2 regions of the Brevibacillus sp. AG genome follow, and region 2 is predicted to be linked to the other one. Evidence: a T-box and tRNA genes for the amino acid it is inferred to sense, from the RefSeq annotation. Region 2 holds a T-box; the other holds one or more tRNA genes.
What was found. A T-box is a leader RNA that pairs with one kind of tRNA and senses whether it is charged. The one in region 2 lies ahead of ileS (isoleucine--tRNA ligase), so its partner is inferred to be a tRNA-Ile.

Region 1: it encodes a tRNA-Ile, which carries the amino acid that the T-box ahead of ileS (isoleucine--tRNA ligase) is inferred to sense. The anticodon was not compared.

What each region holds. Positions count from the first base shown of each region.
Region 1 covers NZ_JAQMYO010000002.1:86,424-89,843, reverse strand. The annotation lists gene POF51_RS05630 (hypothetical protein) at 1-132, shown strand, start outside; gene POF51_RS05625 (hypothetical protein) at 386-1,252, opposite strand; tRNA gene POF51_RS05620 (tRNA-Val) at 1,626-1,701, opposite strand; tRNA gene POF51_RS05615 (tRNA-Ile) at 1,727-1,803, opposite strand; gene POF51_RS05610 (phosphatidylglycerophosphatase A family protein) at 2,222-2,815, opposite strand; gene POF51_RS05605 (alpha/beta hydrolase) at 2,996-3,420, shown strand, end outside.
Region 2 covers NZ_JAQMYO010000002.1:322,347-325,766, forward strand. The annotation lists gene POF51_RS06535 (YggT family protein) at 1-144, shown strand, start outside; gene POF51_RS06540 (YlmH family RNA-binding protein) at 157-930, shown strand; gene POF51_RS06545 (DivIVA domain-containing protein) at 1,031-1,522, shown strand; T-box leader at 1,613-1,881, shown strand; gene ileS (isoleucine--tRNA ligase) at 1,928-3,420, shown strand, end outside.

The sequences.
Region 1 (3,420 bases), 240 kb from region 2:
GGCTCCTTGCAGATACTCAGTTTTAATTATGATGCTCAAAAGATGAAGGGTCAGAAGGGTGTCCTAACGCTCACTTTTAAAAACGAAGCAAATCAAGAATTGGTATGGAAAAAGGAAATTGTACTAAAGTAACAGTTGGGTATTTGAGACTCCCACCTCTAGAGGCAAGCGAAACCTTGGGAATCAGTGGGATTTTTAAGTGGTATTCGGAAGATGACCTTTCTGCTTTAGAAATTCTATACTTCTTCATGCTCATCAATCTACTTCTTGTTGATTTTAGTGATAGGTAGAACATCTATGATATTCTCTAGACAGGCAGATGAACATTAAAAAGAAGACTATCCCAAATTCAAGAAAATGACTGAGGGATAGTCTTCTTTTGCCTTTATTCTTTTTCTTCTACCTTTTCAATAACCCAATCGCCTTCGCCATCATTTTCACGATTTGAAGATATCTTGTTGTTTTTATTGTTTTTGGAGCTGTCTTCTTTACCAAAATAAGCAACTACTTTTTCACCCTTACCGCGCTGGAGCAATAAGAGTGCCTTTTTTTCATTCTCATGTACCAATATCAAAGGAACACTATCTCCACCCTTTTTGGGGAATTCTACTGATTGGATAAATAATGAGGTAACATCTCTAGAGGTTAAAGAACCTGGAGGTTGCTCTTTTAGTGATTCATATTGAGAACTATCACAAACAATCCACTCATCCTTATTTAAATTGTGTGCTTCCATGATGTCATCCCAAGTATTTTCTAACTGCTCTTGATATTCTGCTGAACGTAAATGTTGAATGTCACCCTTTTTGGAGCTTGATTCTTCAGCACGCTCTGGCGCAATTGCTTCCTGACCCTTTTTAAGTTTATCCTCACTGAACTCCTTGACATGATCTCCATTGTTATCTTCTATTCGATGTACAGCATTTACCTCCCAATTACTACTCTTTTTCTTATTTGGATGGTCTTCTGTGATTGATACCCTAAAACCATTTCTTGAGTTGGATGCCTTATCTAAATATTCACCATCTCGGAATACTTCGTAATAAACCTTTACAGATTTAACATCTCCTTCACCTCTTGTAAATCCATACACATCTGTAACCGTATCAAGTGGATCACCATCGTAAACATCTATACCGTAAGCATCGAACCAAACATCTTCTGAATACGCACTTGCAAAATTAGAAAGCCCAATAACCCCAAGGAGGGTCGTAGTTGCTAAAGATGCAGCTACAATTTTTTTGACCTTCATTCTTGCCATTCCTTTCCGTTGTAAATTCTTATATTTGTTATGACGCATAAGTTGTTTTTACGTTTCAGTGGTATTTTTTTCACTTCACAATAATTGTCCCTCTTATAATTACCTAAAATTTACCATACAAATATAACGTAGCACATATTTATATCTTTGTATATATTTACCATATACACTTCTGAATGTCAGTTAATTCCACTAATTAAGCATCATGATCGGGTACTGGTCTTCATGATTTTCTACATTGTTTTTTGACTTCTTTTGACTCGATTCACTATTCATCGTAGAATATGGAGGGTAGTGACTGTGGCTAATCAAAAGCATAAAATAAAAAACCCTTGATTCCTCAAGGGTTCTAACGTTCATACTATGGTGATCCGGACTGGGTTCGAACCAGCGACCCCCACCCTGTCAAGATGGTGCTCTCCCAACTGAGCTACCGGATCATGGGATATGTGTGTGATCGTTTAATGGTGGGCCCTGTAGGACTCGAACCTACGACCAATCGGTTATGAGCCGACCGCTCTGACCAACTGAGCTAAGGGCCCGAATCGTATCGGACGTCGATCACATTTATTACTATACAGCATCGTAAAATGGATTTCAAGAGGAAATGAATAATTTCTTGTAAAAATTTTCACTCGTACCAAAAGAACACTAAGAAACCCAGTGATATCAGTCTTGCTTTTACCATGTAAAAAGCCTAGTCATCTCGTTTCAGCTATATGTGCTTACCCAAGACCCAACAAAAAAGCCATTCCCCACCGCTGCGACCCACATCCCCCCTACTAAACATGGGGATTACCTACTTGATGGCATCACATCAAACATGACGCCATCAAGCATATGAGCTACACCGGTAAAGAATTGGCTTCTGCCAGTCTAAAGGCGATCCAATAAAGGGTACAACAACAAACAAGATAATTAGGTAATGATCGAGACAAACTTCCTCATCGCAACCCTAACCTACCCCGCCTGCTCCGTCCCTTTCCCTTTCTCCTCGACACGCAGCTCGGCTTCCTGTTGCTTCAACGCCTCACTTCGTGTCAACTCTGCCTCCTGCTCATCTCTCATCCGATGGGCCATCCGGCTAGATGCATTGGCTGCCACGCTCGCCACGAGGTCGTCCAAAAATGTGTGAACACGTCCCTCTCCCGACTTGGTATCCAGCCTTTTAATCACCCCGACCTTGTGCTTATCCAAATGGCCAAAGGTGGTCACCGCGATACTTCCATATCCAAATACGGAGCCTAGCGCCAATGTTTCGTCGCATCCGAACAGTCCTTCATCTGACGCGATGATAGATTGGAGCGGCTCGGACAAGAGGCCCTTCTCTGCTAACGTATCCAACTCAACGCCAACCAGGATGGCGTGCTGCATTTCCCTTTTTTCCAAGACCGCTTTCACGCTCTCTATGCACTGCGCCATCGTGAGATCTGGATGGTAAGGCGATTGCATGAGATAGACGATCTCTGCGATATCATCCATCGTCACTCCGCGTTCTGCCAAACGTGCGAGAGCAGCGTTTCTGACTTCGATGCTGTGTACTTGCTTCTTCATATAAGAGACAACCCCTTCCACAAATCGAGTGAAGTCGTTTCCTACCATAGTATCACACGCTGACCAAATTGCGACAATCTTTCGCCCACAGCCTGACTGACCCTGCACCCAAACTGTTGGGCATGCCCGCTCACTCCTGTATAATAATGAACAGAAGATCCCAATAAGGAGGACACCGCAGTGGCCCTTGAGGAAATCATCTTGGAAAGCCGGCATTTGGGGACGCCGGAAAAGCTGATTATCTACACACCCCAACGCTACTCGCCGCTCTACTCATATCCAGTCCTTTATGTGCAGGACGGAGAAGATTACTTGGCAATGGGCAGGATGGCTTCTTTACTAGATCAATTGAATCGGGACAAAGAATTGCCTGATATCATCGCTGTCTTTCTCCCGGTCGAGAAAAGCAAACGGAACGACCGCTATCATCCGGATGGCAAGGAGCATATGGCCTACCGTCGCTTCCTCGCCGATGAAGTCGTGAGCTATGTCGATACGCATTACTCCACACATCCTTTGGGGAACGCACGAACACTTCTTGGCGAATCTTTGGGCGGGGTTGTCTCTCTGTTCACTGCTCTTCACTATCCACATACGTTTGGACA
Region 2 (3,420 bases):
GAAAGACTGGTTGAGCCTTATTTGGCACCATTTCGCCGGTTTATTCCACCGCTCGGGTTCATCGATATCTCCCCGATTGTCGCATTGATGGCACTGCACTTTGCCCAATCTGGCCTATACGCCATTTTGCGACAAATTCTGTAGGCGAGTGAAACGATGAGCATATTTGACCATTTTTCAAAAGAAGAACGTCCCTTTGTTGAACGGGCGCTGGAAATGCTGACGCAAGTAGAGCGGAAGCAGGCCATGCGCCTTACTGATTTTGTAGACCCTAGGCAGTTGATGATTTTTCAGAGTCTATCTTCACAAGTAAGCGATGTAAAGGTTTCTCCTTATGGAGGCTACGAGGGTGCCGAGCGTGTACGTATCATCATCCATCCGGAGTACCTCCCAGTCGAGCTTGAGGATTATCGCCTTACCTTATTGGCAATCAAGGTTGATCAGCGCTTTCATGTGCTGGAGCATCGAGATGTGATGGGGGCGATGCTGGGCGTCGGGATGAAGCGGGAGAAATTCGGAGATATGCTGACAGATTCAGCTGGCAGCTACGCGATTGTAGCAGAGGAAGTCGCTGATTTTGTCTGTGGGCAGGTGACGCAAATTCATCGGACATCTGTTCAATTTGAGCGGGTAGCATGGGAGGCGTTTACACCACCAGCACCCAAGTTTGTAGAGAAAACGATCACCGTGCCATCACCGCGAATTGACGCGATCATCGGAGAAGTACACAATATGTCTCGCGCAAAAGCACTGGTGCCAATTCGAGCAGGAAAAGTAAAAATCAACTGGAAAGTAATCGAAGACCCATCTTATCAACTCGAGATGGGTGATATGGTATCTCTTGCAGGTTATGGTCGGTTCAAAGTTCTTGAGGTAGCAGGTCCAACACGCAGCGGAAGACTTCGCATGATTGTCGGACTGGTTACATAAGATGGACCAAGGCGCAAAAAATTGTAAAATACGGCAGGAAACACAGCTAATCCTGTCGAAATGATTGAAGACGAATTATCGGGAAAAGTGGGGGGTTCATGTGCCATTAACGCCGTTGGATATACACAATAAGGAATTCAGCACAGGCTTTCGTGGGTATAACATTGACGAAGTGAACGAGTTTCTCGATCAGGTGATCAAAGATTTTGAGCTCTTGATAAAAGAGAAAAAAGAACAGGAAGAGCGCGTAGCCATTTTGAATGAGCGCGTAGATTACTATAAGAGCTTGGAAGAAAATTTGAGCAAGTCGATTCTGGTCGCGCAGGAGACAGCGGAAGACGTGAAGTCGAATGCCCGCAAGGAAGCGCAGCTCATCTTAAAGGAATCCGAGAAAAATGCAGACCGAATCGTCAATGAAGCATTGGCGAAGTCGCGCAAAATCGCAATCGAAATCGAAGAATTAAAAAAACGTGCTTCGGTTTACCGAATGCGCTTTCGGACGCTTTTGGAAGCACAGTTGGAAATGCTGGAGAATGGCGATTGGGATAACATTGAACAGCCACAAGTTGATTCTCCTGTAACAGTTGAATAAATCATTGACGTTCGAGCAATGATGGTATTATAATGAAAGACAACTTTTTCGAAATAAAGCACTTATAGTAGTTGAACAGGCTTATACAAATCATAGACGATGAACGGGAAGAGTACGTGAGCCAGCACTGCCTAGAGAGTCGGGAAAAGGTGAAAACCCGGCCAGTTGCTTTCACAGAAAATCACCCGGGAGTTCAATATCCGAAAGCCCAGAAAACCTTGATGGTTAAACAGGTGAGTAAGTGAGCGCGTCATTCCCGTTACGAATGAGTGAAGTGGAACGAATCCGATGCAGGTTTTTTTGTCGTACGGGTTTGTTCAATCAGGGTGGTACCACGGGAGCTTTCTCTCGTCCCTTTTTGGGGATGAGTGAAAGCTTTTATTTATTTAAGGAGTGAATCAGGCCATGGATTACAGCAAAACCTTAGCGCTACCAAAAACAGATTTCCCCATGCGCGGAAATTTACCAAGCCGCGAGCCACAGATGCAAGCGGTATGGGAAGAGCAAAATATTTATCAACAAGTGCTAGATCGTACAAAAGACCGCCCGTCTTTTGTCTTGCATGATGGCCCTCCGTATGCGAATGGAGATATCCATATCGGTCACGCACTGAACAAAATCCTCAAGGACTTCATCGTTCGCTACAAATCCATGGCAGGATTTTATGCGCCGTACATCCCAGGTTGGGATACACATGGTTTGCCGATTGAGCAAGCGATCATCAATGCACAAGGGTTGGATCGTCGTAGCATCGAAGTGAACGATTTCCGTCAGCGCTGTGAAGAGTATGCGTGGTCCTATATCGACAAGCAACGCGACCAATTCAAGCGTCTGGGTGTTCGCGGAGATTGGGAAAACCCATATGTGACACTCCTGCCTGAGTATGAAGCCAACCAAATTCGCGTATTCGGCGAAATGGCGAAAAAGGGGTATATTTACAAAGGACTGCGCTGCGTGTACTGGTCTCCGTCTTCTGAGACGGCTCTGGCTGACGCAGAAATCGAATACAAAGATAAGCGCTCTCCTTCTATTTACGTCAGCTTCCAGGTAGCAGATGGAAAAGGCAAGTTGGACACAGAAACAGGCGTTGTTATCTGGACAACGACTCCGTGGACATTGCCAGCAAACCTTGCAATCAGCCTGCATCCTGAACTCGAGTACAACGTAGTGAAGGTAGATGGCCGCAAATTCCTGGTAGCCAACGGTCTGATTGAAGCCGCGAGCAAAGAAATTGGCTGGGAAGGCGTAGAGATTCTCGCGACCTTTAAAGGTCAAGAACTGGAAGGCGTAGAAACTCAGCATCCATTCTACGATCGCAAGTCTCCACTCATCCTGGGTGAGCATGTAACCTTAGATGCAGGTACTGGTTGCGTTCATACTGCTCCAGGACACGGGGAAGATGACTTTAACATTGGTCAAAAATACAATTTGGGCGTCCTTTGCCCAGTGGATCACGAAGGTAAAATGACCAATGAGGCTCCAGGCTTTGAAGGTCTGTTCTACGAAGATGCCAACAAAGTGATTACAGAAAAGCTGAAAGAAACCGGAGCACTCTTGAAGCTCAATTTCTTCACGCACTCCTACCCACATGACTGGCGTACGAAAAAACCGGTTATCTATCGGGCGACAGAGCAATGGTTCGCGTCTATCGACGGATTCCGTGAGCAAATGCTCGAAGCGATTAAAAATGTAAAATGGATTCCTCATTGGGGAGAAACTCGTCTGGCAAACATGATCGCGGATCGTGGCGACTGGTGCATTTCCCGTCAGCGTGTATGGGGTGTACCGATTCCAATCTTCTATTGCAAATCGTGTAACGAACCGATCATTAACGACACGACGATCACCCATGTTGCTGATCTGTTCCGCAAAGAAGGATCGAAAGTATGGTTCTCCCG